Linked DNA regions of Catalinimonas alkaloidigena. The protein of the gene in region 2 interacts with the protein of the main gene of each other region in a pairwise test. Links are inferred from orthologs where the notes say so. Each region holds a gene or a part of one and is shown on either strand. Other genes may lie near its edges.

Region 1 (3,204 bases), on a different replicon or contig from region 2:
TACACCACCGGATCGGACTTCGATTACGTAGTTACGCTGGGCCCAGAAGCAATAATCGAAGGGGAAACGTCTAATGGCTATGTCTTAGGCAAGCTGGCGGTTTCGCGTCTGTCTACTGGCTTTGGCATTGTCGATATGGGCAGGGCAGGGGTAGAAATCAATGTCAATGGGGAGTTTAATCTAGGACAAATCACCCTGCTGCGTTCCACGGGCGAGGCGGTCGATACGACGGTGGCGGGCTTCCCGATAATTAATCGAACCTGGGAGATAAATTCAACCAATCCAATCCCTGCCGATGAGTCGCTCTCGTTTATTCTATATTATCTGGGGTCGGAGCAAGGTGATATTGACTACCCATCCGCCTATTGGGGCAATGGCGTTACTTGGACAGAGAAGTCAGAAAGTACCACGGTGTATGACTACATGTCTGGTAATCCCGGGCTGCTGGTAGAAGAAATCACCGACTTTGGGCTGTTCGCATTCGGCGAAAGCAACCTCCCGCTGCCGGTCGAACTCCTGACGTTCGAAGGAAAAGCCGAGGGGCGTCTGGCACACTTGACGTGGTCGACGCTGTCGGAAACCAACAACCAGGGCTTTGAAGTAGAGAAATCGGTCGATGGCCGGGAGTTCGAAACCATTGGGTTTGTGTCGGGCGCAAACAACTCCACCGTACAACAGGACTACCGCTTTACGGACGATGGCTTCCAGGGTGAGGCCTACTACCGCCTGCGGCAGGTCGACTTCGACGGTGGGTTCGAATACAGCACCATCGTACACCTGCAAAGCAGTCTGCTGAGCCTCAAAGCTTATCCGAACCCGTTGGAAGGCGCGGCTGAACTGAAGCTGGAAATCAACGGGCGTACCTACTCGGCAGAAGACGTGCAGGTGCAACTGGTGGGGGCCGACGGACGGGTGCTGTTCCAGGGAAGTGGTGAACTGTCGCAACTAACGCGCGACTTGAACCAGACGCTGCGGCAGACCGCCCGGGGTGTTTACTTCATCCGCCTGGAATCGCTGGAAGGCGCGGAGACGTTCCGACTTCTGAAACGATAAGACAAATAACAAGCAACGCGGCTTACGCGAAGGCTGTCATCCACTGGGTGACAGCCTTTTTTGTGCCTGTACCGGCGCAGAAGGGACATAAAAAAAGCCTGACGCTTCCGTCAGGCTTTTCGAATATCGTTATAAGGCAGGATTAGACCAGAATGCCTTTTTCTTTCATGGCTTTAACGACGGTTTCGCCGATGTCGGCCGGCGACTTCACTACGTAAATACCGCACTCCTGCATGATCTTCATTTTGGCTTCGGCGGTGTCGGCCGCGCCACCGATGATGGCACCTGCGTGGCCCATGCGGCGTCCGGGAGGGGCCGTCTGACCCGCAATGAACCCTACCACCGGCTTGGTGCCGTGATCGCGCACGTAATAGGCCGCTTCGGCTTCCATTGAGCCGCCGATCTCGCCGATCATCACGATGGCCTGGGTGTCGTCGTCTTCCATCAGCATTTGTACCGCCTGCTTGGTGGTCGTCCCGATCACCGGATCACCCCCGATGCCGATGCAGGTCGACTGGCCCAGTCCGGCTTTGGTAATCTGATCCACTGCTTCGTAGGTCAGTGTGCCGGAGCGCGACACAATTCCGATGGAGCCGGGGTTGTGAATGAAGCCGGGCATGATGCCCACTTTGGCCTCGCCGGGCGTGATGACGCCAGGGCAGTTCGGCCCTACCAGTACGACATCGCGTCCCTGCAGGTATTTTTTCGCCTCAATCATGTCGCGGGTCGGGATGCCCTCCGTAATGGCGATGATTACGCCGATGCCTGCGTCAGCGGCTTCCATAATGGCGTCCGCGGCAAAGGGAGGTGGCACAAAGATGACCGATACGTTGGCGCCGGTCTGGTCTACGGCTTCTTGTACCGTATTGAAAACCGGCCGGTCCAGGTGCGATTGTCCGCCTTTACCGGGCGTTACCCCACCGACCACGTTAGTGCCGTATTCGATCATTTGCCCGGCGTGGAACGTCCCTTCCGAGCCTGTAAATCCCTGGACAATCACCCGGGAATCTTTATTCACAAGTACACTCATATCAGAATTTTTTATGCTGCACAAAAATAGAAGTCATAGAGACTTATTTGTACTCAGGAGAAGTTTTTATCGGGAAAGATGTAACAAGGCCTCCGCACGGCCGCCTCGCTTACCCGTGGGTCAGGTAATAGATGCCCAGATAGGCCCCCGCTCCGGCCAGGTAACCGACCAAAGCCAGCAGGCTGATCTTTTTCAGGTACCACACGAAGTCGATCTTTTCCATGCCCATCACGGCGACCCCGGCCGCCGACCCGATGATCAGGATCGAGCCTCCGGTACCGGCGCAATACGCCAGAAATTCCCAGAGTTTGGCGTCGGTCGGGAACTGAATCAGGTCATACATACCCATGGCAGCGGCTACCAGCGGTACGTTGTCGATGATGGCCGACGCTACCCCGATGGACAAGACTATGGCGTCCAGGTTACCGATGGTATCGTTCATCCAGAGGGCGAGCCCTTCCAACACGTGCGTGGCTTGCAGCGCGCCGATGGCCGCCAGAATGCCGAAGAAGAAAAGCACACTGGCCGTGTCGATCTTTTCCAGCGCGTGGATGGCCGAATAGGGTTTTTTCTCTTCTTCGGTTTTATCGATGTGAATCAGTTCAGAGGTGATCCAGACCACCCCGAGCGACAGCAGCATGCCCATGTAAGGCGGCAGGTGCGTAAAGGTTTTGAAAATCGGCACGAACACCAGGCCCCCTACGCCGACGGCGAGCATGCGGCGGCTGCCCTTGAAGCGCTCCATGTCTTCGGCCTGCTTGTAATCGTACTCTGCACGTTCTACCTCGCCCTTCATCTGGAAGGAAAGGATCAGCAGCGGCACCAGCAGACAGACCATGCTGGGGATGATGAGTTGCAGAATAATGTTGCCCGTCGTGACTTGCCCTCCGATCCAGAGCATGGTGGTCGTCACGTCCCCAATGGGCGACCAGGCCCCCCCGGCATTGGCCGCGATGATCAGAATCCCCGCGAAAAAGCGCCTTTGCGAAGGGTTATGGACTAGTTTTCGCAACAGCGAGACCATCACGATGGAGGTGGTCAGGTTATCGAGGATAGCCGACATGAAAAAGGCCAGCAGCGACATGACCCAGATCAGCTTGCGCGAACTCCGGGTTTTGATG
Region 2 (3,102 bases):
AAAAACAGTTACCAGCAGATCATCGGCGATTTTGAAGAACGCAACATCGACGTGCTGGTCGGCACCCAGATGGTCAGCAAAGGCCTGGACTTCGACCACGTGGGGCTGGTCGGCATTTTCGATGCCGACCGCATGCTCCACTTCCCTGATTTTCGGGCGCACGAACGCACGTTCCAGATGATTACCCAGGTAAGTGGCCGGGCCGGACGGCGCGACCGCCGAGGACGCGTTATCATCCAGACCCACAAACCGCAACAGGCCATTCTCCACAAAATTGTGCAGGGCGATTTCCTGGGGCTGTACCTCGACGAAATCCGCGAGCGCGAGGGGTTCTTTTATCCGCCCTTTGCGCACCTGATTCGCGTTACCACCAAGTGCGAAGAACGAAAAGTGGCGTTTCAGGCCGCCACGGCGCTGGTCAATATTTTTAGCCGGCACCTCGGCCCGAGTCGCGTCATGGGACCGGAAGCACCCGTAGTGGAACGGATTCGCAATCAGTATTTGCAGGATGTGCTCGTGAAGCTGGAACGGGGAAAACTGAACCTGAAAGCGGTAAAAGAGATGATCCGCCGCGAAATTCGCACGCTCGAAACCGAGCGGATTTACAAAAATGTGCGCTTCGTGGTGGATGTCGATCCGGTCTAGCCGTCGCAGACCTAAAGTTGCAAGCCCGTTTCCCTCCTCTTATTGCTTTCGACCAAGGGGAAAAGCTTCCTGCTTGGGAACACGCTCACGTGGGGCAAAAAAAGAAAGCGCCCGACAAGTGTCGAGCGCCTTCTATACATCAGGAATATGTCAAACAGGAATATGAATAAACTGTGCCTGTTTATACCGTACGAAAGGAGCGAGGTAACCTCTTAAATCGAAAAAAAATTTACTTTTCTTCTAACAAGCTCACCCTCAGGCTCAAAAATTTAGTTACGCCAGTACTTCTTTTACTTTCTGGGCCGCATCCTTCAGCAAAATCGCCGATTTCACCTTCAGACCCGACTCTTCAATAATCTTCGCGCCCTCTTCGGCGTTAGTGCCCTGCAGGCGTACAATGATCGGTACGGGAATGTCGCCGATCTGCTTGTAAGCTTCCACCACACCGTTGGCCACGCGGTCGCAGCGCACAATGCCACCGAAAATGTTGATCAGAATGGCTTTTACATTCGGGTCTTTCAGAATGATGCGGAAGCCGGCTTCCACCGTTTTCGCGTTAGCTCCACCCCCAACGTCGAGGAAGTTGGCAGGCTCTCCGCCCGACAGTTTGATTACGTCCATCGTGGCCATGGCCAGACCGGCACCGTTCACCATACATCCCACGTTACCGTCCAGCTTCACGTAGTTCAGGCCTGACTCGCCCGCTTCCACTTCCAGCGGATCTTCTTCGGTAATGTCGCGCAATTCCGCAAAATCTTTGTGGCGGTACAGGGCGTTATCGTCCAGGTTCATTTTGGCATCGACCGCCAGAATTTTATCGTCCGAGGTTTTCAGCACCGGGTTGATTTCGAACAGCGATGCGTCCGTTTCGCGATAGGCCGTGTAAAGTGCCGTAACGAATTTGACCATCTCTTTGAAGGCATTGCCCGACAGGCCGAAGGCAAACGCAACTTTGCGCGCCTGGAATCCCTGCAATCCGACGGCCGGATCAATCCACTCCTTCACAATTTTATCGGGCGTTTTGGCCGCGACTTCTTCAATGTCCATCCCCCCTTCGGTGCTGGCAATGATCACGTCCTGGCTGGTGTTCCGATCCAGCGTAATGCTGAGGTAGTATTCTTTCGGTTCCGATGCACCAGGATAGTAGACATCCTGCGAAATCAGGACTTTACGCACCAGTTTTCCTTCAGGACCGGTTTGTGGGGTCACCAGTTGCATGCCCAGAATGGCACCGGCTTTTTCCTTCACTTCGTCAAAACTCTTGGCCAGCTTCACCCCGCCACCTTTCCCGCGCCCACCGGCGTGGATCTGCGCTTTCACCACAAACCATTCGGTTCCGGTTTGCTCTTGCAGTTGATGGGCCGCTTCCACAGCCTTTTCCGGGGTGTCGGCGACAATACCCTCCTGGATGCGTACACCGTATTTTTTCAGGATGTCTTTCGCCTGATACTCGTGAATATTCATGTATGGAGCTTGATTTTAATGGACTGCACGAAGGTAAGCCATTTCGCACAATCGTGCCAGCCTCCCGGCGTACCGTCCGTTTTTCTCACAAAGAAGGTCCCGAGCACAAAGTATACTTCCTTTCCCCCGAACCTTTCGCTGTAAGTTCCTAAACATTTTTAAAGATTTTTTAGGACATAACCTGCAATAAAAGTATATTTGGTGTTATAAAATTCGCCTTTGCGGCTCCAGTTCTTTTCATAAACGCTAGCTTTTCGGCGATTATGCCTCCAAAACGCCTCCGATCTTACTTCGCCTTGCTGTTGCTCTCGATGGGGTTGTTTTACCACCCCGTAGCGGCGCAAGTCCCTGAATACCGTTTTATGCTCGACGTAGGCAAGCTGCCCTATTCGCTGAGCACCACCGATCAACGCTGGCACATGGGCGTGCAACGGGCCTTGTCTCCACGGTGGCACCTGGCCCTGGAAGGCGGGTATTATGCACTTCGAAAAGATTCGCTGCGCATCGGTTCCGAACCGCTCTGGGGGAAGACCGACAATCCGTTTCTCGATTACGAAGCACGGGGCGGCGTGGTGAAAGCAGGCCTCGACTGGCACGAGAGCGCCGTAGTGCTGGGCTGGACGGCCCACTCCTTTCTGGGCACCCGGCTGGCGTTTGCGTCGTTTCAGGACCGGGGACGTTCGGTCGACTTCGACCTGGCGTTTCGCACGCATCGGGCCATGTGGGTGGAGTTGCTGGCCGGCACCGAGTTTGCCGTGACGACGCATTTCCTGGTCAGCATTGTCCCTTCCCTGCGGTACCTGCCCCGCTTTTCCCAACCGAACGATCCGCTGGCCGTCCACAACATTCCCGGTTTCGGAAGCCTGAAGTACAACCTGCCCTCGTTCGGCAAAGTCGATAGCGGCCCGAAACTGGCACCCGCCTTGCAGGTGTTTGCCCTCTACCGCCTGCGGCGCGAGTAAGAACCTCGGGCGAATACGCAACGGCAACTCC

Evidence for each region.
Region 1: the proteins of sucC (region 2) and sucD interact in binary tests that used the Escherichia coli proteins (3 or more experiments, as listed by UniProt). The link is inferred for Catalinimonas alkaloidigena from one-to-one orthologs.

What each region holds. Positions count from the first base shown.
Region 1 is NZ_FNFO01000009.1:14,997-18,200, forward strand. Bases 140-3,020 are described here. They hold sucD (succinate--CoA ligase subunit alpha), read right to left. Parts: upstream 2,084-3,020; coding sequence 1,196-2,083; downstream 140-1,195. Other genes in these bases: BLR44_RS19995 (T9SS type A sorting domain-containing protein), read left to right, coding at 140-1,053; nhaD (sodium:proton antiporter NhaD), read right to left, coding at 2,193-3,020. Outside these bases: more of BLR44_RS19995, read left to right, coding at 1-139; more of nhaD, read right to left, coding at 3,021-3,204. UniProt on the Escherichia coli protein: Succinyl-CoA synthetase functions in the citric acid cycle (TCA), coupling the hydrolysis of succinyl-CoA to the synthesis of either ATP or GTP and thus represents the only step of substrate-level phosphorylation in the TCA.
Region 2 is NZ_FNFO01000002.1:23,164-26,265, reverse strand. Bases 15-2,793 are described here. They hold sucC (ADP-forming succinate--CoA ligase subunit beta), read right to left. Parts: upstream 2,110-2,793; coding sequence 919-2,109; downstream 15-918. Other genes in these bases: BLR44_RS03510 (hypothetical protein), read left to right, coding at 2,373-2,793; priA (replication restart helicase PriA), read left to right, coding at 15-645. Outside these bases: more of priA, read left to right, coding at 1-14; more of BLR44_RS03510, read left to right, coding at 2,794-3,071. UniProt on the Escherichia coli protein: Succinyl-CoA synthetase functions in the citric acid cycle (TCA), coupling the hydrolysis of succinyl-CoA to the synthesis of either ATP or GTP and thus represents the only step of substrate-level phosphorylation in the TCA.